3 regions of the Allobosea sp. FG18 genome follow, and region 2 is predicted to be linked to each of the others. Evidence: riboswitches for the same ligand, from Rfam matches in the RefSeq annotation. Region 2 holds a riboswitch; each other region holds the start of a gene.
What was found. A riboswitch is a leader RNA that binds a small molecule or an ion and turns the genes downstream of it on or off. The one in region 2 is predicted to bind thiamine pyrophosphate.

Region 1 (9,404 bases), on a different contig from region 2:
TGACGCTGAACCCGATGCTGACCATCGGCACGCAGATCAGGCTCGCGCTCGAGGCGCATGAGACGGTCTCCGGCGCCGAGGCGCGCCGCCGCGCCGTCGCGGCGCTGGCGCAGGTCCGCATTCCCGATGCCGAGAGCAAGGTCGATTTCTACCCGCACCAGTTCTCCGGTGGCATGCGCCAGCGCGTCGCCATCGCGATCGCCCTGCTGCACCGGCCGAAGCTGATCATCTGCGACGAGCCGACCACCGCGCTCGACGTTTCCGTGCAGGCCGAGATCCTCGCGGAGATGAAGGAGCTGGTCGCCGAACTCGGCACGGCGCTGATCTGGATCAGCCATGACCTCGCCGTCGTCGCCTCGCTTGCCGACCATGTCTGCGTCATGCGTCACGGCAAGATCGTCGAGGCCGGGCCGACGCTTTCGGTGCTGACGCATCCGCAGCACCCCTATACGCGCTCGCTGCTCGACGCCCTGCCCTCGCGCTCCGAGCCCGGCAAGCTTCTGGCCGGCGGCGTCGGCTCCGATGTCGCGCCGCCGCCGCGCGCCGCAAAGCAGGCGCCCGCCACGGTCGCGGATGCCGTGCACTATGTCCGCATCGAGCATGTTGCCAAGCGCTTCGCCGGGACGCCCGGCCTGTTCCGGAAGCTCGCCCAGAAGGTCGGCCTGTCCAGGCCGCCGTCCGTGGTGCAGGCGGTCGACGACGTCACGCTGGTGCTGAAGCGCGGCGAGGCGCTCGGCCTCGTCGGCGAATCCGGCTCCGGCAAGTCGACGCTCGGGCGCGTCGCGGCCGGCATCTATGCGCCCGACACCGGCTCTGTCCGCATCGACGGTGCGCCTGTGATGAGCGCGGGCGAGCCGCCGCACAAGGTCACGACGCGGGTCCAGACCATCTTCCAGGACCCCTTCGCCTCGCTCAATCCACGCATGACGGTCGGTGACAGCATCGCCGAAGGGCCGTTGGCGCATGGGCTCGTCGAGCGCGCGCAGGCGAAGACCTATGTCCGGCAATGGCTGGCGGCGGTCGGGCTCAATCCCGATTTCGCGGATCGCTACCCGCACCAGTTCTCGGGCGGGCAGCGCCAGCGCGTCGCCATTGCCCGCGCACTGGCGATGCAGCCCGATGTCGTCGTCTGCGACGAGCCGGTCGCGTCGCTCGACGTCTCGATCCAGGCGCAGATCATCAACCTGCTGATCCGCCTGCGGCAGGAACTGGATCTCACGCTGATCTTCATCTCGCACGACCTCTCGGTCGTCCGCCATCTCTGCGACCGCGTCGCCATCATGTATCGCGGCAAGATCGTCGAGAGCGGCCCGGCCGGTGAGGTCTATGACCATCCGCAGCACGACTACACCAAGCGCCTGCTCGCCGCCGTGCCGGTATTGCCCGGCGCTGCGACGACCTGAGGAGAGCCGCCATGACGAGCCAGCCCGATGAACTCCTGCCCTGGCAATGGCCGGAAGAGGTCTGGCGCGGCAAGGTCGAGCAGGTCCGCGCCGGCCGTAATCTCAAGCCCGCGACATGGAAGAACGGCGCGCGCTGCGCGGTCGCGCTCTCCTTCGACGTCGACCACGAGACCAACGAATTGCGCGACGGCGGCAAGTCGGTCGGGCGACTGTCCTGGGGCCAGTACGGCAATCGTGTCGGTGTGCCCAAGATCCTCGACCTGCTGAAGCGGCAGGACATTCCGGCGAGCTTCTTCGTGCCGGCCGTCACCGCCTTGCTCTACCCGGAAGAACAGCGCCGCATCATCGGCGCCGGCCACGAGATCGGCCTCCATGGCTGGATCCATGAGGTCAACACGGCCGTGCCGCCCGCCAACGAGCGCGAATTGCACCTACGCTCGGCCGATACGCTGGAGAAGGTCACCGGTGTTCGCCCCGTCGGGATGCGCACCCCGTCCTGGGATTTCTCCGACGTGACGCTCTCGATCGAGCGCGAGCTCGGCTTGCTCTACGATTCCTCGCTCTTCGCCGATGACGACCCCTATGAGATCGTCGAGAAAGGCGAGCCGACCGGCATCGTCGAACTGCCGGTCGAATGGATCCGCGACGACGCGCCCTATCTCAGCATGAACCGCTTCCAGGGCTTGAGGCCCTATACGTCGCCGGAGGCGGTCTTCGACATCTTCCGCCGCGAATTCGAGGGTGCCTATGCCGAGGGCGGGCTCTTCCTGCTGACCATGCACCCGCATGTCATCACCTATCGCTCGCGCTTCTGGATCCTCGAGGAACTGGTCCGCCTCGCCAAGGCGAAGGGCGATTGCTGGTTCGCGACCCATGCCGAGATCGCGGCCTATGTGAAGGCGCAGGCCGGCATCTGATCGTCGATCCAAGGGAACCGTTGCCCGATTCCCGCCGTTTTCGCTTCATCGGGGGTTCAGGCCATGAGGGGCCTGATACCCGCACGTTGAAACAAAACGACGGGAATAGAGATGCGCACGAAACGCTGGTTGCTGGTCGGGACCGTCCTGCCGGCCCTCGTCCTTTCGCAAGCCGGGCAGGCCTTCACTGAGGCCGGATACCGGGTCGCACAGGCCCCCGCCGCCGGAGATGAGGACCCACGCGGGCCACGGCGCCCGCAGCAGCCACAGGGCGGCCAGCCCGGCCAGCAGCGCGGCCCGGAACGGCCCGCAGCCCCGACCGCGCCCGCCCAGCCGCAGGCTCCGCGCCCGCCGCAGATGCAGCCTGCGCCGGCAGCCCCCCGGGTGCAGCCTCCCGCCATGCCCGCGCCCCAGCCGCGCGCCGAGCCGCCGGCCATGCGTCCGCAGCCTGAGCGCCCGGCCATGCCGCGTGAGGCGCCTGCCGTGCCTCGTGCCGCGCCCTCGCCCAGCGAAGCCCCGGCAGCCCGCCCGACACCGCCGCGCCCGCCGGTCGAGCCGACCGTCCCGCGTGTCGTGCCTCAGCCGGGCGCCGGCGCGCCGCCGTCGGTCGCTCCGCGTGGTGGTCCTGCGATTCCGCCATCGGCGGCGCCGACCCAGCCTCGTCCGACCGGAGCGCCTCCTGCGACGGCGCCCGCCGCTCCGTCACAGCCCGGCGCCGGCGCGCCGCCGTCGGTCGCTCCGCGTGGTGGTCCTGCGGTTCCGCCCTCGGCTGCGCCGACCCAGCTCCGTCCGACCGGAGCGCCGCCTGCCACAGCGCCCACGGCTCCGTCACAGCCCGGAGCCGGCACGCAGCCCTCGGCGGTTCCGCGCGGCGGCCCGGCCGTTCCGCCCTCGGCTGCGCCGACCCAGCCTCGCCCAACCGGAGCGCCTCCTGCGACGGCGCCCGCTGCTCCGTCACAGCCCGGAGCCGGCGCGCCGCCCTCGGCCGTTCCGCGCGGTGGCCCGACCGTTCCGCCTTCGGCTGCACCCTCTCAGCAGCCTTCGACTCTGGCGCCTCAACCTGCCGCTCCCGCCGCTCCAGCACAGCCGGGAACGGCCGCTCCGACACCACCCCCGCCCGCCGGCGCTGCTCCGGTCCAGCCCTCGCGCCCGGCGCCGGGCACGCCTGCGGTTGGCGCTCCCGGCGCTCCAGCTCTCGCCCCGGCTCAGCCCGGCGCCACGGCTCCGACCCCGCCTGCGGGCGCGGCGCCCGGCCAGGTCGGGCGGCCCGCTCCCGGCATGCCGTCCGGCGGAGCACCGGGGACGGCTGCGCCGGCACAACCCGGTGTCGCCCCTGTTCCCGGTCAGCCCGGCGTCGCTCCCGGCCAGCCGCCTCAGCGTGAAGGCCGCCGTGGCGGCATCTCGCCGGGCGTGGCCGGAGCGATCGGTCTCGGTGCCGGCGTCATCGGCGGCATCATGGCCGCGCAGGGTGCGCAGCGCTTCGAGGATATCCGCAGCCGCCGCGAGGAACGGCGCGAGGGTGACGTCACCATCATCCGCGAGCCCGGCCGCACCATCATCCGCGACGATGACGGCCGCGCCATCATCCGCCGCGACGAGGATCAGCGCTTCCGCGATCTCGGCTGGCAGGGCCGCTCCGAACGCCGCGGCGACGAGAACCGCACGATCTTCGAGCGGCCGGACGGCACGCGCATCGTCACCGTCACCGACGAGGAGGGCCGGCTGATCCGCCGCACCCGCATCGACCGCGACAACCGCGAGGTGATCATCATCGACAACACGCTGCGCGACCGTCCGGGCCGCTTTGCCGACGATGTCGTGGTGCTGCCGCCGCCGCCGCTGCCGATGCCGCGCGAGCGCTATATCGTCGATGCGGACCGGGCCGACGAGGATCTGATCTACGAGACGATCATCGCCCCGCCGATCGCCGCGATCCCGCGCCGCTACACGCTGGACGAGGTCCGTTATTCGCCGGACCTGCGTGCCCGCATGCGCAGCGTCGATATCGACACGATCAACTTCGATACCGGTTCCTGGCAGGTCGGGCAGGATCAGGCGCGGCGCTTGTCGGTGATCGCGGATTCGGTGAAGCGCGCCCTGCAGCGCTCGCCTAACGAGGTCTTCCTCGTCGAGGGCCACACCGACGCCGTGGGCGCCGATGTCGACAATCTCTCGCTCTCCGATCGCCGGGCGCAATCGGTCGCGGAGATCCTGACGCGCGACTTCCAGATCCCGCCGGAAAACCTGACGACCCAGGGCTATGGCGAGCAATATCTGAAGGTGAACACGCAGGATGCTTCGCGCGAGAACCGGCGCGTCACGCTCCGGCGCATCACGCCGCTGCTCAGCGGCCAGAACCAGTAACGACCGGGCGGGGGTGCTCTCGAAGCAGCCCCGTTCTTTATCAGGCGCAGGGAACTCCCGTTCCCTGCGCCTGTTTTGTTTCCGGAGGATAGCCGAGGGGAGATGCCGCCATGAGAAAGCTTGTCCAGGTCATCGCCGTGGCGCTTGTTGCCGGCATGCCCATTGCAGTCTTGGCGCAGGCTCAGACCGCGCCTGCTCCGGCAAGGCAGCGCGCTCCCGGCGTGCCGCTGGTGCCGCGCTCGGGCGAGGTGGCGCGCCCGCCGATGCCCAACAGCGTGGCGCCACGGGACGAGACGCGTGGAGCTGGCGCGGACAAGGCGCAGATTCGGTCCGAGCGCGATCCGCCGATGCCGAAGCCCGTGCCCTCGATCATCGCACCTTGAGGGGCCGGGTTGAGGATTTGGTAGGGTTGCCCGACTAGGGTGCGGCCATGAGCGACGCCGTTTCCCTCGCCACCAGCATCGTCACGATGCAGGCCGCCTCGACGCAGCAGGCGCTGTCGGCCGAAATGCTCAAGCAGAATGCGCAGGCCGAGCAGAGCCTCGTCGCCATGCTGCAGCAGAGCGTCGAGCAGACGCAGGCGATGCTGCCAGCCGGGCAGGGCACGCTGGTCGACCGGACCGCCTGAGCCATTCCTTCTCCTCTACAACCTGTTTGAAAATGGGCAGCCCTCATCCTGAGGAGCCGCGTCAGCGGCGTCTCGAAGGATGCTTCAGGAGGCTCCCGAACGATCTGGACCATCCTTCGGGACGCGCCTGCGGCGCTCCTCAGGATGAGGGCTGCGGGATACTCCACCAGTTGGTCTGGGAGGTATGCTTGCAGCCCGTTGCCAAGCGGCGGCGCTACGCCTAACCTCGCCAGTGTTCCGAGGGGTGCCCGCAAGGGCTGAGACGGCTTTCGAAGCTGAACCCATCGAACCTGATCCGGGTCATACCGGCGGAGGGACTGGAACGCGGTGCAGCCTTGGCCTGCACCCGCATCACAGCGCTTGAACCGCTTCGACGCCGGATCTCCTGACCTGTACCAAGGAGGAGATCCCCCCTATGAATGCCCACACCAAACCCCAGAAGAACAGCGTCAAGACCGCTCCCCAGAGCGTCACGACCGGGCCGATCATCGGCTCGCGCAAGATCTATGTCGCGGCGCCCGAGCATCCCGAGATGCGCGTGCCCTTCCGCGAGGTCGTGCTGACGACCGATGCCGAGCCGCCGGTGCGCCTCTACGACCCCTCCGGCCCCTTCACCGAGACCGACGCGAAGATCGATCTCAATGCCGGCCTCGTCCAGCCGCGTCGCGCCTGGCTCGACGCACGCGGCTTCGAGCAAGTCCCCGGCCGTGCTGTCACCGCCGCCGATAACGGCCACATCTCCGCCGAGCAGCTCGTGCCCGCCTGTCCGGCTGAGCGCCCGATCCTGCAGGCGAAGCCTGGCCAGATGACGACGCAGTACGAATTCGCCAAGGCCGGCATCGTCACCCCCGAGATGATCTATGTCGCCCATCGCGAGAATCTCGGCCGCGCCGCCATGCTGGAGGGCGCGCGGGAGCGCCATGCCGATGGCGAGAGCTTCGGCGCCAACGTGCCGGAATTCGTCACGCCGGAATTCGTCCGCGAGGAGATCGCGCGCGGCCGCGCCATCATCCCCGCGAACATCAACCATCCCGAGCTGGAGCCGATGGCGATCGGCCGCAATTTCCTGGTCAAGATCAACGCCAATATCGGCAATTCGGCCGTCACCTCCGGCGCGGCCGAGGAGGTCGAGAAGCTGGTCTGGGCGATCCGCTGGGGCGCCGACACGGTGATGGACCTCTCCACTGGCCGTAACATCCACAACATCCGCTCCTGGATCCTGCGGAATTCACCCGTGCCGATCGGCACGGTGCCGATCTACCAGGCGCTGGAGAAGGTCGGTGGCGATCCGATCAAGCTCGACTGGGAGGTGTTTAAGGACACGCTGATCGAGCAGGCCGAGCAGGGCGTCGACTATTTCACCATCCATGCCGGCGTCCGGCTGCCTTACGTCCCCCTCACTGCATCGCGCGTCACCGGCATCGTCTCGCGCGGTGGCTCGATCATGGCGCGCTGGTGCCTCGCGCATCATCGCGAGAGCTTCCTCTACGAGCGTTTCGACGAGATCTGCGAGATCATGCGCCGCTACGACGTTTCGTTCTCGCTGGGCGACGGCCTGCGTCCGGGCTCGATCGCCGACGCCAATGACCGCGCCCAGTTCGCCGAACTCGAGACGCTGGGAGAGCTCACCAACATCGCCTGGGGAAAAGGCTGTCAGGTGATGATCGAGGGCCCCGGCCATGTGCCGATGCACAAGATCAAGGAGAACATGGACAAGCAATTGCGCGAGTGTGGCGAAGCGCCGTTCTACACGCTCGGACCGCTGACGACCGACATCGCGCCGGGCTACGACCATATCACCTCGGGCATCGGTGCGGCGATGATCGGCTGGTATGGCTGCGCCATGCTCTGCTACGTCACGCCAAAGGAGCATCTGGGTCTGCCCAACCGCGACGACGTCAAGACCGGCGTCATCACCTACCGCATCGCGGCGCACGCCGCCGATCTTGCCAAGGGCCATCCGGCCGCGAAGATTCGCGACGATGCGCTCTCGCGCGCCCGTTTCGACTTCCGCTGGGAGGATCAGTTCAACCTGGCGCTCGACCCCGACACGGCGCGGGAGTTCCACGACGAGACCTTGCCGAAGGACGCCCACAAGGTCGCGCATTTCTGCTCGATGTGCGGGCCGAAATTCTGCTCGATGAAGATCACGCAGGATCTGCGCGCCGAGGTGCTGGCGATGAGCGACAACGAGCGGGCAAGCCTTGAAGCCATGGCCGCGGAAGGTATGGCGGCGAAGTCGAAGGAATTCCTCGACAAGGGCGGGAGTATCTATCTACCTGCTGCTGAATGAGCGGTTTCAGCGAAAAGCTCGACGCAGCCAGCGTCGCATCGATCCTCGCGCGGGTGGCCAGGCGCCGCCCGCGCGTCCACTGCCTGACCAATACAGTGGCGCAGAACGTTACCGCCAACATGCTGCTGGCCGTCGGGGCCGTGCCCTCGATGGCGAGCCATCCCGACGAGGTCGAGGCGGTCGCAGCCGGCGCGGGCGCGATCCTGATCAATCTCGGCACGCTCAGCCTCGAAGGCGAGCGCGCCATTCCCAAGCTGGTCGGCGTCGCGCGGGAGCGCCGCATTCCGCTGGTGCTCGACCCGGTCTTCGTCGAGCTCTCGCCCTTGCGGCTGCGGCTGGTCGGCGACGTGCTGGCGCTGTTCGATGTGCTGGTGCGTGGCAATGCCACGGAAATGGCGGTGCTGGAGCCGCTTTTCGCGCTGCGACGGGATATCGTGCGCGTCACCACCGGCGCGGTCGACCGCATCGAGACGGAGGATCGGGCTCTGTCGGTCGCGCATGGTCATGAGTTGATGAGCAAGGTGACCGGGCTCGGCTGTGCTTCGAGCGCGCTGGTCGCGGCCTGCCGGGCGGTGGAGCCCGACTCGGTGATCGCGGCCGCGGCGGCGCTGACCGCCTATGGTATTGCCGGCGAGATCGCGGCCGAGCGCGCTGCCGGCCCCGGCAGCTTCGCGGTCGCGCTGATCGACGCGCTCGCGACGCTGGACCCGCAGACGCTGCAAGCCCGCATGGCGGGCGCGCGAAACCACGGGGACAGGACCTAGGGGGGATTCAGCGCCGGCCGCAGGCGCGTTAGGGTTGCATGGCTGATTCGCCCGGCTGGCGGCGGCTGCGCCGGGGGGCGATCGACAACATGACGTATAACGAAGTCTGCGGGCAATCGTCCCGGCTGGTCCGGCTCGGCGTGCTGCTGGCGCTCGGCCTTGCCGCCGGCGTTTTCGGAACCTGTGAGAAAGCCGCCGCCGCCGAAAACGGCACGGGCTTCTATCTGCTCGGCGGGCGCGGCGCGATGGCGGGCTACCTGCCGCCTCCCGGGGTCTATTTCGAGAGCGACACCTACAGCTACGATGCGAAGCTCGACGCCCGGAAGTCGCTGCCGGCGGGCGGACGTTTCGTCGCGGATGTGCGCAGCCAGGCCAGGGCGGATTTCCTGAGCGCACATGGGTGACGCCCTGGGAGATCGCCGGCGGCAATGTCGCGCTCGGTGCCACCCTGCCCGTCGGCCGTGTCCGGGTCGGGGTCGGCACTGAGTACGATTCGCCGCGCACGAACCGCATCATCGGCACCAGCCTGCGCGACAGCGCGGTGGTCGTCGGCGATCCCGTGTTCTCGGCGATGCTCGGCTGGCATGCCGGCAAGTTCCACTGGAACGCGACCGTCATGGTCAACGCACCTGCAGGCGACTACCGCAACGGCGAACTCGCCAATCTCGCCTTCCATCGCTGGGCGACGGATCTGTCCGGCGCCCTCACCTGGTTCGATCCGGAAACCGGCATCGATCTCTCGGGCGTTGCCGGCGTGACCTTCAACGGCACCAATCCGGCGACGGACTACCGGACGGGCACCGAGTTCCATCTTGAATGGGCGGCCTCGAAGGCGCTGACCAGCGCCCTGTCGGCCGGCGTCATCGGCTATCATTATCAGCAGCTCACCGGCGACAGCGGGGCCGGCGCGCAGCTCGGCGCCTATAAGGGACGCGTGACCGCGCTTGGCGGCACGCTCGCCTATAATTTCACGGTCGGAAAGACGCCGATCTCGACCCGCATCAAGGTTCTGCGCGAGTTCGCCGCGGAGAACCG
Region 2 (9,404 bases):
CAGGAGAAAGTCGAGATCCGGCGTGGTCCCGGCGACCGCCTCGGTGACAGGCTTCAGGACCTCGGGTTCGAACGCCGCGATCTCGGCACGCATCGTCGCGGCGTCGAAGATGAAGTTGCCGGAATTCCAGAGATAGCCGTCGAGCAGGTACTGCGCCGCCCGTTGTGCATCCGGCTTCTCGACGAAGGCGGCGACGGCGCGGGCTTCCTCGCCGAGCGCCTCGCCCGGCTGAATATAGCCATAGCCGGTTGCAGGATGGGTCGGCGGGATGCCGATGGTCACGATGAGGCCCTGCGCGGCAAGCTCGCCGGCCTTCCGGCAGGTCTCGACGAAGAGCCCGGCATCGCGGATGATGTGATCGGCCGCAAAGACGCCGACGATCGCCTGGCTGTCGCGCCCGAGGGCGATCTCGGTCCCGACGGCAACGGCGGCCGCCGAATCGCGCCGTGCCGGCTCCAGCACGATCTCCGCCGAAAGGCCAAGCGCCTGGAGCTGCTCAAGCACCGTGAAGCGGTAATCGACATTGGTGATGACGATCGGCTCGACGAAAACCGATCCGTCGCAAAGCAGCCGCATCGTCCGCTGAAAGGTCGAATCCCGTCCCAGGAGCGGGATGAACTGCTTCGGCATCGTGTCACGAGACACCGGCCAAAGCCTTGTCCCCGCGCCGCCGCACATCACAACAGGTATGATCTTCGTCGCCATCTCGAAGCCACTCCGCCTTGCGCTCCGCCGTTCGTTCGGACGACACGCATCTCCGGTGTCGCAGCGTAGCCGCCTCGCTTTACGGGAAGGTGTATGCGGAGCCCGATCGGCGGGTTTGGTAGCGAAGTCCTTAAGGAGAGGGACAAGCGCCGGGTTGGCCACCGGTCATCTCTTCGACCGTGGCAGTGGCGGGTCGTTCGGGGAACCTGTCAGGCCGCAGTCTCGGCGTGCCTGCCTTCCGGCGCGTCGATCCCCCTACCGACATCGGCATATGTGAATCCTTTGGCGCGGACCTGTTCGGCGCGGTAGACGTTGCGCAGGTCGATCAGGACGGGGGCGGCCATGGCGGCCTTGACGCGGTCGAGGTCGAGCGCGCGGAAGATATTCCATTCGGTCACGATCACCGCCGCATCCGCACCTGCGACGCATTCATAGGCGTCGCGGCAATAGGTGACGCCGGCCGGCAGAACCGCCTTCGCCTGCTCCATGCCCTCCGGGTCGAAGGCGCGGATCACGGCGCCGCCATCCTGCAGGGCCGTGATCACCGCAATCGAGGGCGCGTCGCGCATGTCGTCGGTGTTCGGCTTGAAGGTCAGGCCCAAGACCGCGATCGTCTTGCCCCGAACCGAGCCGCCGCAGGCCGTGATCACCTTGCGCCCCATCGCCCGCTTGCGCTGCTCGTTGACCGCCGCCACCGTCTCGACGATGCGCGAAGGCGTGCCGTGATCCTGCGCCGTCTTGATCAGGGCGAGCGTGTCCTTCGGGAAGCAGGAGCCGCCATAGCCCGGCCCGGCATGCAGGAACTTGCCGCCGATCCTGTTGTCGAGACCCATGCCGCGCGCCACGTCCTGGACATTGGCGCCGACCTGCTCGCACAGGTCCGCAATCTCGTTGATGAAGGTGATCTTGGTCGCCAGGAAGGCGTTGGCCGCGTATTTCGTCAGCTCCGCCGTGCGCCGGCCGGTGTTCAGGATCGGCGCGTTGTTGAGATAGAGCGGCCGGTAGATATCGGCCATCACCGCCCGCGCCCGCTCGTCATCGGTGCCGACCACGATCCGGTCCGGCCGCTTGAAATCCTCGATCGCCGCGCCCTCGCGCAGGAACTCGGGGTTGGACACCACCGCGAAATCGGCATCCGGCCGGAGCTCCCGGACGATGCGCTCGACCTCGTCGCCGGTGCCGACCGGAACCGTCGACTTGGTCACGATCACCGTGTGGCCGCTGAGCGCCCCGGCGATCTCGCGCGTCGCCGCATAGACATAGGACAAATCCGCGAAGCCGTCGCCGCGGCGCGAAGGCGTGCCGACCGCGATGAACACCGCGTCGGCCTCGGACACCGGCCCAGCCAGCTCCGTCGTGAAGGACAGCCGCCCCGCCGCCGCATTCGTCCGCACCAGCTCCGACAGCCCCGGCTCGAAGATCGGGATCTCGCCCCGCTTCAAGGCCGCGACCTTCTCCTCGACCTTGTCGACGCACACCACCTCATGCCCAAAATCCGCAAAGCACGCCCCAGACACCAGACCAACATAGCCCGAGCCAACCATTACGATCTTCATCGGTCACTCCCTGGGGCCGGCGCATCATGGCAAGCCGAGGATTGCTGTTCGCAACTGCGGCATAGCGCAATCGCCGGAAAATCGGAATTGGCTTCTTTCAGCCCGGCACGATGTCTCAAGCCGTTATGGCTTGACAGCAAGGCCCACCGCTCGTCATCTGCTCCCGTTCCCAGGGGGGCCTCGCTAGGAGGCTGAGATTCCGCCGGCGCGGCTGCAAAGCCCAAGCAACGCGGTGACCCTCCGAACCTGATCCGGATCATACCGGCGTAGGGATGCGGGACATGCGGCCACCGAAGGCCCTGATTCCAGCTTGCGCTCATGATCCTCCAGCGATCGACGCTCCCGGCTTGGCCGTCGGCGTCCGGACGGAGTGAGCTTAAGTGACGCAAGCCGAGATCATCGCGGCGCTATCGGCTTTCATCGCGCTTCCCGGCGTGTCGGAAGCCGAATTCGAGGCGATGGCGCTCAAGGTCTTCGCCTATCAGTTCCGCAACAACGAGCCCTACAAGCGCTTCTGCCTGCAACGTGGCCGCACGCCGCTCTCGGTCCGGCGCTGGCGCGACATCCCGGCCGTTCCGATCACCGCGTTCAAGGACCTGACGCTGAGCTGCAGCCCACCTGAAGCCGCCGAACGCGTCTTCATGACCAGCGGCACGACGCAAGGCATCCGCGGCCGCAGCTACCATCCGACGCTCGACGTCTGGAAGCGCTCGATGCTGGTGAATTTCCGGGCGCGCTTCATGCAGGGCCGCGAGCGCATCCGCATGGGCATCCTCTTCCCTGACGAGGCCGAGCTGCCGAACTCCTCGCTCGCCACCTATCTATCGCTGGCCAAACGCGAATGCGGCACGCCGGATTCCGAGACCTTCATCAACACCACCGGTCTAGACCTCGATGGTCTTCTGTCGGCACTGGAGCAGGCGGAAGCAAGCGGCGAGCCCTACGCCCTGCTCGGCGCGAGCTATTCTTTCGTGCCCGTGCTGGATGCGCTTGCGGCAAGCGGCCGGCGCTTCGCCCTTCCGGGAGGCAGCCGCATCCTCGATACCGGCGGTTTCAAGGGTCAATCGCGCGAGCTGGGACCCGACGAGTTCTATGACGGTCTTTCCGCCGCTTTCGGCGTGCCGCGCTCGTCCTGCATCAACATGTACGGGATGACCGAGCTGAGCTCGCAGCTCTATGACGACGGCAACGCCGTCTGCCCCTCGGTGAAATCCGGTCCGCACTGGATCCGCAGCCGCGTCGTCGATCCGTTGACGGGCACCGACCTGCCCGAGGGCCAGCGCGGCGTCATCGTCCATCACGACCTCGCCCATTTCAACTGCGTCGCGGCGATCCTGACCGAGGATGCCGGCGAGATCGTGCCGGGCGGTTTCAAGCTGCTCGGCCGCGTCGACGGCGAGGCCTCGAAGGGCTGCTCGGTCGCGGTCGCCGAATTCCTCGCAGCGGCACGAGGCTGAAGCCAGTGATCGAGCATGCGGGCCATCTGCCGGGCCTGAACGCCAGGACTTTGCGCTGGCGCGAGGTCCGTCACAGCGCCTGGGGCGAAAGCGCTACCATCGCGCTGCCGGAGCTGGACGAGGCGCAAGCCGCTGCGCTCTGCGCGCATGTGCGCGACAACGCGCGCGCCCGGCTGAAGCGGATGGAGGCCGCGCGCATCGTCGCCGCGATCGACGCAGCCATCGCGCGCCTGCTCGACCGCGCGCATCCGCTGCGGCAAAAGGCCGAGCACCTGCTGCCGATCGTCACCGGCTATGATCGCGAGACGGTCCGGCTCGGCCTCACCGGCTATCTCAAGACCTTCCGCAAGCCGCAGCTGCTGCGCTTCCTGGCCGAGGATTTCGCCAATCCCGGCATGCTCGACGGTTTTCAGCCGACGCCCAAGGGCGGCTATCTGCGCGCCTATGGCCCGGAGCTTCTGCTGCATGTCTGGGCCGGCAATGTCCCGGCGCTCTCGCTCTGGAGCCTGATCTGCGGCCTGCTGGTCAAGGCCGGCAGCATCGGCAAGCTCGCTTCGGCCGAGCCGCTGACGGCGGGCTGGTTCGCAAGCCTGCTGGCCGAGATCGATCCCGAGATCGGCGAATGCCTCGCCATCACCTGGTGGAAGGGCGGCGAGGCGGCGGCCGAACCGGTCTTCCTGCGCGCGGCCGATACCGTCATGGCCTATGGCGGCAACGAGACGCTGACGGCCCTGCGGGCGAAGCTGCCGATCACCACCCGCTTCCTGCCGCATGGCCACAAGATCGGCTTCGGCGTGATTGCGCGCGAAGCGCTCGACAGCCGCAAGGCCCCGGCGCTCGCCCGGCTCGCGGCCCATGACGTCACCCGCTACGAACAGCAGGGCTGCTACTCGCCGCAGATGCTCTTCGTCGAAAGCGGCGGTCGGGTCAGCCCCGCTGAATTCGCGCGCCACGTCGCGCAGGAACTGGCCGCCCTCGCCTCCCGCTATCCGCGCCGCGCGCTTTCGCAAGGCGAAGCAGCTTCGATCGCATCGTGGCGCGGCGCGCAGGAGACGCGCGCGATGGACGGCGCCGCGGAGCTTCTCGGCGACCCCTCCGATCCCTGGAGCGTCGTCCATGTCGCGGCACCGGAAGCCCTGAGCCCAACCGGGCTGAACCGAACGCTCAAGCTGGTCGCAGTCGAGAGCCTCGACGATGTCCCTGCCCTCGTCGCGCCCTATCGCAGTTTCCTGCAGACTGCGGGTATCGCCGCCGCGCCGGAGCGACTTTTCCGGCTTTCGGGGCAGCTCGGCGAGGTCGGCGTCAGCCGCATCGCCCCGCTCGGCCGCATGACCGCGCCGGAGGCCGGCTGGCATCATGACGGGCGGTTCAGCCTGCTCGACCTCGTCACCTTCACCGAGATCGAACAATCGGCCGAAGCCGCGGCGGAAGGGTTCGCTCCCTATGTCGACTGATCCTGCCAGGACCGGCTTCGTCACGATCGAGCGCGCCAGCTATCGCTACGGCGCGGGCGGCCCGGCCGTGGTCGATTCAGTCGATTGGACCATCCCGCGCGGCGAAATCCATTGCCTGCTCGGTCGCAGCGGCTGCGGCAAGACCACGCTGCTCAAGCTCGCCGCCGGTCTGCTGATGCCGCGCGAGGGCGCGATCCGCATCGGCGGCGAGGCGCTGACCGGTCCGAGCCCGCGCGCCGGCTTCGTCTTCCAGGCGCCGACCCTGCTCGACTGGCTGAGCGCGCTCGACAACGTCCTGCTGCCGGTCTCGCTGAAGCGCCGCCCGACCGCAGCCGACAAGGATGCCGCGCTCGACCTGCTGGAGCGTGTCGGCCTTGCCGATTTCGCGATGCGACGGCCCGCCGAACTCTCCGGCGGCCAGCAGAGCCGCGTCGCGGTTGCCCGCGCGCTGATCGGCAATCCCGACCTGCTGCTGCTCGACGAACCTTTCGCCGCGCTCGACGCCCTGACGCGCGAGGAATTGCAGGACGATCTGCTGCGACTCTGCGCGCTCAACGGCACGACCGCGCTCTTCGTCACCCATGATATCGGCGAGGCCGCCTATCTCGCCGATACGGTCGCGGTGATGGCGGCCGGCCGGGTGACGCAGGTGCGCCGGATCGAGCTGGCCCGTCCGCGCCATCGCGACATGCGCTATGCACCCGGCTTCATCGCCGCCTGCCGCGAATTGCGCGACGCGATGGATGGGGCAGCCGTGGCGAGCCGGAGGCCGGCGGCATGATCGCCCGCCTGCCCTCACTCCTGCTGTTCGTCGCCCTGCTCACCGGCTGGGAAGCCTGGTGCCGGCTCGGCGGCCTGTCGCCGCTCGTCTTGCCGCCGCCCTCGGCCGTGCTCACGACCTTATGGAGCGAGGTCGCCACGGGCCGGCTCTGGCCGCATCTGGCGATGACGGCCGCCGAGATGGCGCTGGGCCTCGGCATCGGCGCCGTCGTCGGGCTGAGTGTCGGCATCCTGCTGGCGGAATTCCCGGCGCTGAGCCGCCTGTTGCGGCCCTATGTGCTGGCGAGTCAGCTCGTGCCCAAGCTCGCGCTCGGGCCGCTCTTCATCATCTGGTTCGGCTTCGGCATGACGCCGACCGTCGTCATCACCGCGCTGATCTGCTTCTTCCCGCTGATGGAGAATACCCTGACCGGCATCGGCGAGGTCGATGCCTCCCGGCGCGAGCTCTTCCGCATGCTCGGCGCCGGTCGCCTCCAGACCCTGTTTCGGCTCAAGCTACCATCGGCGCTCCCCGTCATCATGGCGGGCCTGCGCGTCGCGGTCGTGCTCGCGCTGGTCGGCGCCGTGGTCGGCGAGTTCATCGGCGGGCGCATCGGGCTCGGCGCCTCGATCATCGCCGCGCAGAGCGTGATGGATTCGAGCCTGATCTTCGCGCTCTTCATCGTCATCACCGCCCTTGGAATGCTGCTCTACGAGGCCGTGCGCCTGATCGAGCGCCGCGTCCTGCATCGCTTCTCGAAAGGCTAGACACCTATGTCCGCATTGCGCGCCCTCCTTATGCTCGCCCTCTCCTGCCTGATCGCCGCGCCCGCGGCGGCCCAGCCGCTCGACAAGGTCACCGTCGCCGGCTGGAGCCAGCCGATCAGCGAGATCACCAACCTGCTGGCCGAGCCGGACAAGGGCTTCTTCAAGGCCAAGGGCATCGCGCTCGACTATGTCCCCGGCAATGGCGGCGGCGCGGCCCTGCAGAACATGCTCGCGGGGCAGGCCGATGTCGCCTTCACCGATCCGGCCGCGCTCTATCTCGCGCTCGACAAGGGCGAGAAGCTCGTCGCGATCTACAACATCTATCCGCAGAACGTCTTCAACGTGGTCGCGCTGAAGAGCAGCGGCATCCGCTCGGCCGCCGATCTCAAGGGCAAGCGCATCGGTGTCTACAGCCTCGCCAGCGGCACCTACCAGAACCTGCTGGTGCTGCTGCATCAGGTGGGCTTGAGCGAGAAGGATGTCACCATCCAGCCGACCGGCCTGCTGAATTTCGCGCCGCTGATGCAGGGCCAGGTCGATGCCACCGCCGCGACCGATACCGGCCTGCTCGTCGCCCGCGCCAAGGGACTGGGCGAGGCCAACGTCATCGAGGTCCGCGACCAGCTCAACCTGCCGAGCGACATCTTCGTCGTGAAGGAAAGCTATTACGAGCAGAACAAGCCGCTGCTGAAGCGCTTCCTCGCCGCCTATCGCGATTCCGCTGCCTGGATGATCGCGAAGCCGGAGGAAGCCGCGCGCATCGCCGTCACCCGCGCCATCAACGGACGCGACGAGGCTGTGAATCTCGAGATCATCAAGCTGCGCAATGCGTCGAGCGTCTCGGCCACGACGGCACGCGAGGGCCTAGGCCGCTTCGATCTCGACGCCCTGCAGAAGGGCGCCGACACGTTCCGCAGCCTCGGCCTGATCAAGGGCCGGATCGACATGAAGGCCGTCGTGAAGAGCGACCTGATCCCGGCGAAGGACGGCGCGCCGTGAGCTTCCGGGACCGGGCCATCCTCGTCACCGGTGCGAGTCGCGGCATCGGGGCCGCTATCGCAAAGGCCTTCGCGGCCGAGGGCGGAATCGTCGTCGTCAACTACCGGTCGAACGAAGCGGCGGCCGAGGCGGTCGTCGCGGAGTGCCGCGCGCTCGGCGGCGAGGCGCTGGCCATCGCAGCCGATGTCACCTCAGCTGAGGCCGTCTCCGCCATGGCGACGCGCATCGCGGAGGAGGTCGGCCGGCTCGACGTCGTCGTCAACAACGCCTTCGCGCCCTATCGCTTCGATCCCGACAATCGCGCCCGCTTCTGGGAGACGCCCTGGGAAGCCTACGAACAGCAGTTCGAGGGCGCGGTGAAGGCGGCTTACACGATCAGCCGCGCGATGCTGCCGCTGCTCCAGCGCCGCAGCGGCGCCGCCATCGTCAACCTCGCCAGCGATCTGGTGACGCGGCCGAGCATTCCCTATCACGACTACACCACGGCCAAGGCGGCGCTGATGGGCTTCAGCCGCAATCTCGCAGCCGAGCTCGGCCCGCTCGGCATCCGCGTGAACTGCGTCGCGCCGGGGCTGGTCTACCCGACGCAGGCGAGCGCGACGACGCCGGAGGAGGTCCGCGAGATGCTGATCGCGCAGACACCCTTGCGCCGGATCGCGACGCCGGAGGATGTCGCCGGCCCCGTGCTCTTCCTCGCCAGCGACTGGAGCCGCTTCGTCACCGGACAGGTGCTCCATGTCGATGGCGGGCTGGTCATGGCCTGAGCAGCCGTTTTGATTTTCCCTCAGCCCTCGTCCTGAGGAGCAGCCGTAGGCTGCGTCTCGAAGGATGCTTCAGGAAATTCCGGAGTCATCTGGGACATCCTTCGAGACGCCGCTTCGCGGCTCCTCAGGATGAGGGCTTCAGTTGTCCAAACGCCTCCCGAGAGGCGCCCTCACTCGGCCTTCTTGCCGGCGGCGTCGAACTGCTTGAGATAGGCCAAAAGGTCGGCGATGCGCTTCTCGTCCTTGAGGCCGGCATAGATCATCTTGGTGCCCGGAACCTTGGCGCGCGGGTTCTGGATGTATTCGGCGAAGGTCGCCTCGTTCCAGGTGAGGCCGGAATCCTTCATCGCCGCGCTGTAGCTGTAGCCGTCGCGTGCTCCGGCCTTATGGCCGATGACGCCGTTGAGGGCGGGGCCGACCAGATTCTTGGCGCTCTCGCCGACCTGATGGCAGGCGCGGCACTGGGCATAGACCTTCTCGCCGGCGGCAGCGTCCTGCGCATGGGCAGGCTGGATGGCAGCCGCGAGCAAGGCGGCGCCGGCGAGGATTGAGAGTTTCATCTTGGAGAATCCTATGGCTTCGGAGCGAAGGGGTTGACCCAGCCGCCGCCCTGGGCCGGCGCCTTCGGCGGGAAGGCCTGCGCGAGATAGTCGAGCAGGGTCTTGCGCATCTCCGGATCGGGCTCCGGCATGCTGTGCTTCTCGGTCATCCAGTTGAGCGTCTCGTCCCAGCGGGCGCGATCCATGCCCTGCCGGCCGACGACCTTCATCGAATGACAGGCGATGCAATAGCCGAAAGTCTCCTCGCGGCCGGGAAAATCAGGCAGCGTTTCAGGGGTTTCCTCCTGCGCGAAACCGGCGGAGGGGGCGAGGAGGATGGCCGCGAGAGCGGCCATCCGGAGTGTAAAAGCAAACCGCATCATCAGCCGACCAGGACCGCGAT
Region 3 (9,404 bases), on a different contig from region 2:
CGTCGGACATGGCGGTCTCTGGGAGAGCGGATAATCGATGCGAAGCTAGAGCATACTGATTTCCAACGGAACCTGAGCGTCATCCCGGGCAAGCTGCGGAGCAGCGCAGATCCGGGATCCATCGTAAAGCTCCGGCGCCCTTCGATGGATCCCCGGGGCAAGCCCGGGATGACGGTGTGGTTCCGAGGAAACTCAGCACGCCCGAGGCTGGGGCGGACATCATTGTGCGCGCGAGGTGCATCTGCACGCATCGGGCATCGCGTTTGCGCGAGAGCCACTGGCCCTGGCTGCACGTGGGCTTCTAGACTGTGCGGGAAACCTGCCCCTTCCGAGACCCTGTCCCGTCATGAGCCAGCTCTTCAGCCCCTATCAGCTTGGCAGCCTCACGCTTGCCAACCGCATCGTCATCGCCCCGATGTGCCAGTATTCGGCGCAGGATGGCTGCGCCACCGACTGGCACACCATCCATCTCGGACATCTCGCTCTGTCAGGCGCCGGCCTCCTGATCATCGAGGCGACGGCCGTCGAGCCGGATGGCCGGATCAGCCCGTTCGATCTCGGACTCTGGTCGGATGAAACCGAAGCCGCGCTCGGCAAGGCTCTGGATGCAACGCGCCGCTGGTCGGACATGCCGATCGCGATCCAGCTCGCCCATGCCGGGCGCAAGGCCTCCCTCGCCCAGCCCTGGAAGGGCGGCGGCCAGCTCGGCCTCGATCAGGGCGGCTGGACGGTCGAAGCGCCCTCGGAGATCGGCTTCGAGACCTACCCGCGGCCGCCGCGCGCCCTCGCCCACGATGACATCGCGCGCTTGATCGAGGCCTTCGCGGACTCGGCCCGCCGGGCCGTACGGCTCGGCTTCGCCGCGATCGAGCTGCATGGCGCTCATGGCTATCTGATGCACCAGTTCCTCTCGCCGTTCTCGAACAAGCGCGAGGACGAATATGGCGGCTCGCTGGAGAACCGCATGCGCTTCCCGCTCGCGGTGCTCGATGCGGTGCGTGCCGTGGTGCCGGCGGGCTATCCGGTCGGCTTCCGCATTTCCGGCACGGACTGGGTCGAGGGCGGCTGGGATATCGAGCAGAGTATTGCTTTCTCCGCGGCAGCGAAGGCCCGCGGCGCCGATTTCATCGACATGTCCGGCGGCGGGCTCTCGGCGACGCAGAAAATCCCGCTCGGCCCGAGCTATCAGGTGCCGCTGGCGCGGGCCGTGAAGCAGGCCACAGGCATCACCACTATGGCCGTCGGTCTGATCACCGAGGCCGAGCAGGCCGAGGCGATCATCGGCACCGGCGAGGCCGATTTCGTCGCGCTGGCACGCGGCATCCTCTACAACCCGCGCTGGCCCTGGCACGCTGCCGCCCAGCTAGGGGCCACCGTCAAGGCGCCGAACCAGTATCTGCGCTCGCAGCCGCGGCAGTATTCCAAGCTGTTCGCCTGAGTTTGCAACGCTGTTCCAGGTCATCCCGGACGGAGCGAAGCGGAGATCCGGGATCCATGCCTGAACCGTTCCGGCATGGATCCCGGGTCTCCCTGCGGTCGCCCGGGATGACCGTGTACTTTATGAAGTTCGACAGAATCGCCGGAGCCGCCGAGACATGACCGCCTATTCCGACCTCTCCGCCCATTTCGGCCGCATCGCCGCGCTGTCGAACGCCATCGGCATCCTGCAATGGGACAACGATGTGATGATGCCGAAGGGCGCAGCCGAGACGCGGGCCGAGAGCATGGCGCTGCTGCGCGTCATGCGCCACGGCCTCTCGACCGATGCTCGCATTGGCGACTGGCTCGGCGAGGCCGATAACGACGGTAGCCTCGGCGCCTGGGAGAAGGCCAACCTGCGCGAGATCCGCCGCGTCTGGACGGTCGATACCGCCCTGCCCTCCGAACTGGTGGAAGCGTCGAGCAAGGCGATCTCGGCCTGCGAGATGCGCTGGCGCCAGGCGCGGGCCGATGCCGATTTCGCCGGGCTCCTGCCCTATCTCGCCGAGGTCCTGAACCTCCAGCGCCAGATCGGCCGGGCCAAGGGCGAGAAGCTCGGCCTCTCCGCCTATGATGCCCTGCTCAACGACTACGAGCCCGATGGCCGCTCGGCCAAGATCGATGCGCTATTCGACGATCTCGCCGCCTTCCTGCCGGGCTTCACGCAAGAGGCCATGGCGGTGCAGGCGCGCCGCCCGGCCCTGGCGGCGCTGGGCGGCCCTTTCGCGAGCGAGACGCAGCGCGCGCTCGGCCTCAAGTTCATGGCGGCGCTGGGCTATGATTTCGAGCGCGGCCGGCTCGACATCTCGACCCATCCGTTCTGCGGCGGCGCCGATAACGATGTCCGCATCACCACGCGCTATGACGAGGCCGATTTCACCAAGGCGCTGATGGGCGTACTGCACGAGACCGGGCACGCGCTCTACGAACAGGGCCGGCCACAAAGCTATCTCGCCCAGCCGGTCGGCGCCGCGCGCGGCATGAGCCTGCATGAGAGCCAGTCGCTGCTGATGGAGATGCAGGCCTGCCGCTCGCGCCAGTTCCTGACCTACGCCGCTCCCTTGATGCGGGAGAGCTTCGGTGGCACCGGCCCGGCCTGGGAGAGCGAGGCGCTTTGGCATCGCTATACCCGCGTCGAGCCCGGCTTCATCCGCGTCGACGCCGATGAGGTGACCTACCCCGCCCATGTCATCCTGCGCTACCGGCTGGAAAAGGCGCTGATCGCCGACGAGATGCCGCTCGCCGAGCTGCCCTCTGCCTGGAATGCTGGGATGACATCCCTGCTCGGCGTCACCGTGCCGAACGACCGGCTCGGCTGCCTGCAGGATATCCATTGGCCGTCCGGCGGCTGGGGCTACTTCCCGACCTATACGCTGGGCGCCATGACTGCGGCCCAGATCTTCGACGCGGCCTGCAAGGCGGAAAGCGCGATCCTGCCCGGCATCGGCAAGGGCGATTTCAGCCCGCTGGTCGGCTGGCTGTGCGCCAATATCCACGGCAAGGGCTCGCTGCTCCCGACCGACGAGCTGCTCACCGAAGCGACCGGCCGGCCGCTGGACGCCTCGGTGTTCAAGGCTCACCTGCGCAGGCGCTATATCGACGAGGTGTGAGGATCTTTCATTTTATTTAGTAAAAACAAAAACTTAAGCCATAGTCGATCGCCGATCAGCCATGCAGCTTTCGGACTTGCATCGGGCCACGCGAAGCGGGATGTCGGAGACGACCTCCCGCTTCGGTGACCGATCATGACCCAGACCAAACCCGCCCCCCGCATCGCCATCACCTATTGCTCGATGTGCAACTGGATGCTGCGCTCGGCCTGGCTCGGGCAGGAGCTGCTCTCGACCTTCGGGCAGGATCTCGGCGAGGTCGCGCTGATCCCGCGCACCGGCGGCATCTTCCAGATCCATTACGACGGCGAGCTGATCTGGGACCGCAAGGCCGATGGCGGCTTCCCGGATTCCAAGGTGCTGAAGCAGCGCGTGCGCGACCGGCTCGACCCCGAGCGCAGCCTCGGCCATGTCGACGGACACACGATGTCGGCCGAGGCGGAGAGCTGAGAGCGCTCTCCACAGTCGCAATACTTCGCGGTCATCCCGGACAAGCGGCGAAGCCGCGCCGATCCGGGATCCATGCCTGAACCCATTTCGGAAGCGCTCCGGAATGGATCCCGGGTCTCCGCTTCACTACGCCCGGGATGACAGTGTTCAGGCGGTTGCCGCGTGCTTCCGCGTCGCGGCGATCCAGGCCTTCAGCCGGCCTTCGGGATCGGCGTTCAGGGTGATGTCGGTCACCGCCGCGACGATATCGGCGCCGGCCTCGAAGACGCCCGGCGCCCGCTCCAGCGAGACGCCGCCGATGCCGACCAGCGGCAGGTCGCCGATGCGGCGCTTCCATTCGCCCAGCCGCTCCAGCCCCTGCGGGCCGAAACGCATCTGCTTCAGGATCGTCGGATAAACCGGGCCGAGCGCGACATAGTCGGGCTTGGCCGTCAGCGCACGTTCCAGCTCGGGCTCGTCATGGCTGCTGATGCCGAGCTTCAGGCCGGCCTTGCGGATCGCGCCGAGATCGGCGTCGTCGAGATCCTCCTGGCCGAGGTGCAGCCAGTCGCAACCCTCGGCGATGGCGAGCTTCCAGTAGTCGTTGACGACGAGCATGCAGCCTGCCGCGGCGCAGAGCGTCTTCGCCCGCGCGATCTCACGCGCGACCTCGATCTCGGGGCGGTCCTTGACGCGCAATTGCACCAGCTTGACGCCAAGCGGCAGCATCCGCTCCAGCCAGTCGGCGCTGTCGAAGATGGGGTAGAACGGGTCGAGCTTCATGCGGGAGCAATCTTTCAGGCGAGGAAGGCTTTGCCCATGACGGGCGTGGAGGGAGCGGCCATATCGCGCGCCTCGATCGGCTGCGCGGCGAAAGCCTGGCGGCCAGCGCGGATGGCGAGCGCGAAGGCCTCCGCCATCGCGGCAGGATCGCCGGCCTTCGCTACGGCGGTATTGAGCAGGATGCCGTCATAGCCCATCTCCATCGCCTGCGCGGCATGGGAGGGCAGCCCGATACCGGCATCAACGACGAGTGGGATATCGGGAAAGTGCTGGCGCATGCTGCGCAGGCCATAGGGGTTGTTGAGCCCCCTGCCCGATCCGATCGGCGCGCCCCAAGGCATCAGCACTTCGCAGCCGGCATCGAGCAGGCGCCCGCCGACGACGAGATCCTCGGTGGTGTAGGGAAAGACCTTGAAGCCGTCGTCAGTGAGGATGCGCGCGGCCTCAACCAGCGCGATCACGTCCGGCTGCAGCGTATCATCCTCGCCGATCACCTCGAGCTTGATCCAATCGGTACCGAAGACCTCGCGGGCCATCTGCGCCGTGGTCACTGCCTCCTTGACGGTATGGCAGCCGGCCGTGTTGGGCAGAACCTTGACGCCGAGCTCGCGGATCAGCGCCCAGAAGGCCTGCCCAGCGCCGCCGGAGGATTCCCGGCGCAGCGAGACGGTGACGACCTCGGTGCCGGAGCGCTTCACCGCCTCGGCCAGGATCGCGGGCGACGGGTATTGCGCCGTGCCCAGGAAGAGCGGGTTCTCCGGCTCGAAACCATAGAAGGATGCCACCTCAGCCTCCCTGCATCGGTGCGACGACCTCGATGCGATCCCCCTCGCTCAAGGCCGTCTCGGCGCGCTTGCGGGCGGGCACGAAATCACCGTTCACCGCGGTCGCGACGATGCGGCCGCCATAACCCAGCTCGGCCAGCGCCTCGGCCAGCGTCTTCGCCGCGACATCCTGCGGCGCGCCGTTAAGCAGCAAGGTCATGCAGCATCTCCGGTGTTGCTTGCGGGTTCAGCACGGCCTCAGTCGCCATCCGCGCCATGGCGGGGCTGAGCAGGAAGCCGTGGCGATAGAGCCCGTTGACATGGATCACCCGGCCGCGACGCGTCAGCCGCGGTAAGTTGTCGGGAAAGGCCGGGCGGGCATCGGTGCCGATCTCGACGACCTCCGCCTCGGCGAAAGCGGGATGCAGCGCATAGGCAGCACCGAGCAGTTCCAGCATGGCGCGGGCGGAGATGCGGCGCCGCTCGCCGCTCTCGATCATGGTCGCGCCGACCATGAAGAGCCCGTCCGCACGCGGTACGATGTAGAGCGGAATGCGCGGATGCAGCAGCCGGACCGGGCGGGACAGGCGGATATCATCGCTCCGCAGCAGCAGCATCTCGCCCTTGACGCCGCGCAGGTCCGGCAGGTCATCGCGCGCCGCCAGCCCCCGGCAGTCGAGGACGATATCGGCATCGAGATCGGAGGGCTCGATGGCGCTGTTGAACTGAATGACGGCGCCGTTGGCGAGCAGCCTCTCGGCGAGCGTAACGACCGCGAGACGGGGATCGAGATGGCACTCCCCGCCAAAGAACAATCCTCGCGAAAAGCGTCCGGCGAGATCGGGCTCCAGCCCGGAAATGGCCTCGCCGTCGACCTCCTCGAAATGGCTGGTGCGCTGGCCGAACCGGCGCAGTTCCGAGCGATCCCGGCTCGGTGCTACGACGAGCGTGCCATGGCGGGTGACGCCACCGGCATGATGCTCCCACCAATCGGCGGCCTGCTGCCCGAGCCGGATCACCGGCTCCTCGGCGCTCTCACCCTCGCACCACGGGGCCAGCATGCCGCCGGCATACCAGGAACAGGCCTCGGCGCCGATGCGCGGCCCACGCTCATGGATGGTTACCCGTGCGCCGCGCGCCAGCAGTTCGGTGGCGCAGGCCAGGCCGACCACGCCGGCGCCGACCACCGCGACATTCAGGCCCGACTGAAGGCGTTGCGCCGTCATGCTCTTCCCTGCTCCCGGAAAGGCAGCGGCCTGGGGCACGATCAAGATGTCTGCCGAAGACCGTTCCCTTCGCCGGCATTACCCGGATCAGGTGCGATGGGTTGACGCGAACCACGTCTCTCAGCCTTTCGGCACCCCAACGGACGGCCTCAATCTAGTGTCTGCCGTGCATCGGGGCAAGGCGAGCTGGCGCAAGGCTCGATTGTGTACTGCGCTGGCTTGCTGCGCGCACGATCAGATCACTCCCTTCACACGGGAGTGCTCTATGGCTCTCTCGGACACATGCACAGGCTGTGCAAAGGAAGTTGCCAACGAGGCTTGTCAAACGGCTCCGCAATCGGGCATAGAGCCTCTCGCCGGAGACGTGGCCGAGAGGCTGAAGGCACTCGTTTGCTAAATGAGCATACCCCACAAGGGTATCGAGGGTTCGAATCCCTCCGTCTCCGCCACTATTTTTTCCTGTTATTTTTCAATCGCTTAGCTTGGAAGTTGTATGCGATTGTGTAGCAAAAGTGTGGGTGCTTTTGTGTAGCGCCGCACCGGCTTGTGCCTTCTCCCGGCTTCCCTACAATCTGCCGAACACAGTGGGGGAAGATGTGCCGTTCTCATCGCTGACCGATTCTCGCGATCTCACCCTTGCTCAGGCGGCGCTGGAATCAGTCTGGGCAGAAGTGAAGGCTGACGTTGCGCCGGAGGATGCGCAGCGCGAGCGGACGCGCCTCGCCTATATCATCGCGGGCTTCGGTCATGCGGCACTGAGTCCAGAGGATTTGAAGCGGCAGGCGTTGGAGCGCTACCGCGAGCAACCCTAGCCGCTGCTGCTAGCGTCGGCGGATGTAGGTGGCTTTCCAGCCGTCCGTCTTTGGCAGGCCGTTCTGACCTTCCGGCGGAAGGTGCGCTCGCGCTATCGGACGCATGATTGCCCATACGATGAACGCGCCGACGATCACCCCTGCGATGAACTCCATGGCGCTCTTCCTACTGCCTGAAGCTGGCCCGTGTCTTCGCAATCGCGGTGGCTGCGCTGGCCTCGCCCAACTGCTTGGCTAGTTCGGCGGCAGCCTTCGGGCCAAGGGCGATTGCGATCTGCGAGGCCGGGCCTGCTTGGCCTGCCAGCTCAAGCTTCACGGCAACCTCATTCGGGCCTTGTCCGACTTGGAATCCAAGCACGCGATAAGCAGCAACGGTGTCGTCGGCCATAGTGTCCCCCTCATTTTGAGAGAGACATAAATCCGGGTGCTGGCAGCCGTCTAGAGGACTCAAATCAAAAGCTCGCCGATCTGCACCGGCGGGCCTAATGTCGTAACTCGCCCTGGGGTTTAGGCGGTGTGCTGCGTCGCGGCCCGAACACTAAGGCGAGGCTTCGGAAGCTCGACGCCCATCAACTCCAAGCGGTCCACGATGGTGTCGGCCAGCGCGAGCACGTCGAGGTCCGCGTCGTCCGGCGTGGCGGAGTAAATCTCCTCCGCGATCGCATCGGTCATCACCTCGCGAGCCACCTCTCGCCGCACCATAATGCGCCTACTCCGAGCGGCAGCGCGAGCAACCATCTCGCGGAGGGCAGGATTGAGCGCCACCATCACGACTCCAACATCTGGACAGGGAAGTCGGGGTTCACGAAGGCGAGCCAGCCGTCCGGGTGGATGGCCTTCGCGCGCGCTTCGATGAATTCAAGGATCTCCATCGCGACCTGTGGAACATCGAAGATCCCGGTCCCGCTGTGGTCACGCGCCTCGCAGAGGCGATGTCCGATGTAGTCCAACACATTCTCGCGCGGGGAAAGGTCGAAGTTCTGCTGAACCCATTCGCTCGACGCACTCCCCAGAGGCGTGGTATTCTCGTTCATGCTCGTATCTCCATTGGTCACATTGGGTGTGCGGGATGCAGAGAACGGCGCGGTGCGGTCGGCAAACTCAGCCGCGTCGTTACTCTCCAACTCTTCGATTTCGCGAAGATGCCTCTGTATAGCCATCTCATGATCGGCAATCATTGAGCGCATAAACTCAATGCACCTGCTAACCGGACTATGTCCGGCGCTATCAGTTACCATCCCAACTCCTGCTTCAACTTCGTTCATTGCTTACGAACGGAGTTATAGTCAGGGGGTCTGTGCGAATGTCATACAAGGAGCGGGTAGCTGGCCTGCGCCTTTTGCATAGGTCCGCTCCTAGACTTCCAACCCGCGCGCCCGGCGCCGCTGACGTTCCTCCAGCCGGTCCTCAAGGCACATGATCGGCCAGATATTGGCGTCGCCTAGAATCTCGATGATGGTGCTGCGGAGATCGTGGCCGGGATCGACGTGCGCCATTGCGAGGCGGTCAACCAGCGTGCGGTGCGTTTGGTCGGCGAGATAGGAAGCGTGATTGATCGGGCTCATAGGCTTGTCTCTGGCGCCAGTGATTTGGCAGCCGAAGACTCGCACGGCCGGAACCACGCCGCAATAGCCGCGTAGATAAATTAGCAAATAAAAACAACAGCTTAAGTAAGTTCTTACTTACTTTTCTTGCCGCGAAAAACCCCTCGCGGCTTGCCGATCGCGAGGGGTTCAATCCGCCATTGCCGGTGAGGGCCGGCAATCTGTCTTGGCGGAGCACCAGCCGCCGCTAAGAGGCTGGCGATTACGTTATAGCGCAGTCGCCGGTGCGACTGCTGGTGCTCGTCAAAACTTTCCGAAGCCTTCGGGGAGCGATGCGCCCGCCTTCCGCTCCTTGGCGCGCTGGCGTCGTTCCTGCCGCTTCTGGCTCTGCACGCTCGTCGGCTGGGCGTAATACTTCGCCAGCTCCTTCTCCTTCTGCCGTTCAGGGGTCAGCGGTTGATGGCTGCGAACGGTGCGCTTCTCTGTCTCCATGATGAGCGCGGCATAGGCGTCCCTGTCGGCCTTGCGCTTTACCTCCAGCTTCGAATCCCGGTCGTTCGCGAGCTTGGCCTTCGCCTGACTAATCGCCGTGCGGAACCGGCCCAGAGCCGGCGCTGCCGGGGCGGGGCTGGGCGCTGCTGGCGTTGTGTCCTCCGAGGCCGGAACAGTGAGGTCTAGTGCGTCGAGCGCGGCCAGCGCCTCCAACTCAAGCGAAGTAAGTGGGCGCGTGGATGCACCGTTTGATTGACTTTCGTCG

Region 1: it holds a riboswitch for thiamine pyrophosphate, as region 2 does, so the genes downstream of both, thiC (phosphomethylpyrimidine synthase ThiC) here and ACODTJ_RS26695 (LuxE/PaaK family acyltransferase) in region 2, are expected to answer to the same signal.
Region 3: it holds a riboswitch for thiamine pyrophosphate, as region 2 does, so the genes downstream of both, thiO (glycine oxidase ThiO) here and ACODTJ_RS26695 (LuxE/PaaK family acyltransferase) in region 2, are expected to answer to the same signal.

What each region holds. Positions count from the first base shown of each region.
Region 1 is NZ_JBMDKB010000010.1:31,450-40,853, forward strand. Features, by position in the region: gene ACODTJ_RS12815 (dipeptide ABC transporter ATP-binding protein) at 1-1,403, shown strand, start outside; gene ACODTJ_RS12820 (polysaccharide deacetylase family protein) at 1,415-2,320, shown strand; gene ACODTJ_RS12825 (OmpA family protein) at 3,599-4,684, shown strand; gene ACODTJ_RS12830 (hypothetical protein) at 4,795-5,067, shown strand; gene ACODTJ_RS12835 (hypothetical protein) at 5,115-5,312, shown strand; TPP riboswitch at 5,543-5,647, shown strand; gene thiC (phosphomethylpyrimidine synthase ThiC) at 5,728-7,605, shown strand; gene ACODTJ_RS12845 (hydroxyethylthiazole kinase) at 7,602-8,369, shown strand; gene ACODTJ_RS12850 (hypothetical protein) at 8,408-8,773, shown strand; gene ACODTJ_RS12855 (SphA family protein) at 8,770-9,404, shown strand, end outside.
Region 2 is NZ_JBMDKB010000035.1:18,205-27,608, reverse strand. Features, by position in the region: gene ACODTJ_RS26705 (mannose-1-phosphate guanylyltransferase/mannose-6-phosphate isomerase) at 1-705, opposite strand, end outside; gene ACODTJ_RS26700 (UDP-glucose dehydrogenase family protein) at 915-2,261, opposite strand; TPP riboswitch at 2,423-2,551, shown strand; gene ACODTJ_RS26695 (LuxE/PaaK family acyltransferase) at 2,642-3,718, shown strand; gene ACODTJ_RS26690 (acyl-CoA reductase) at 3,724-5,172, shown strand; gene ACODTJ_RS26685 (ABC transporter ATP-binding protein) at 5,162-5,953, shown strand; gene ACODTJ_RS26680 (ABC transporter permease) at 5,950-6,699, shown strand; gene ACODTJ_RS26675 (ABC transporter substrate-binding protein) at 6,706-7,698, shown strand; gene ACODTJ_RS26670 (SDR family oxidoreductase) at 7,695-8,462, shown strand; gene ACODTJ_RS26665 (c-type cytochrome) at 8,633-9,022, opposite strand; gene ACODTJ_RS26660 (hypothetical protein) at 9,034-9,357, opposite strand; gene ACODTJ_RS26655 (sulfite oxidase) at 9,384-9,404, opposite strand, start outside.
Region 3 is NZ_JBMDKB010000011.1:61,739-71,142, forward strand. Features, by position in the region: gene ACODTJ_RS13840 (enoyl-CoA hydratase/isomerase family protein) at 1-10, opposite strand, end outside; gene ACODTJ_RS13845 (NADH:flavin oxidoreductase/NADH oxidase) at 347-1,438, shown strand; gene ACODTJ_RS13850 (carboxypeptidase M32) at 1,596-3,089, shown strand; gene ACODTJ_RS13855 (Rdx family protein) at 3,225-3,539, shown strand; gene ACODTJ_RS13860 (thiamine phosphate synthase) at 3,687-4,301, opposite strand; gene ACODTJ_RS13865 (thiazole synthase) at 4,316-5,086, opposite strand; gene thiS (sulfur carrier protein ThiS) at 5,088-5,285, opposite strand; gene thiO (glycine oxidase ThiO) at 5,269-6,264, opposite strand; TPP riboswitch at 6,339-6,440, opposite strand; tRNA gene ACODTJ_RS13880 (tRNA-Ser) at 6,650-6,740, shown strand; gene ACODTJ_RS13885 (hypothetical protein) at 6,888-7,103, shown strand; gene ACODTJ_RS13890 (hypothetical protein) at 7,113-7,259, opposite strand; gene ACODTJ_RS13895 (hypothetical protein) at 7,270-7,491, opposite strand; gene ACODTJ_RS13900 (hypothetical protein) at 7,611-7,775, opposite strand; gene ACODTJ_RS13905 (hypothetical protein) at 7,871-8,137, opposite strand; gene ACODTJ_RS13910 (hypothetical protein) at 8,459-8,668, opposite strand; gene ACODTJ_RS13915 (hypothetical protein) at 8,951-9,404, opposite strand, start outside.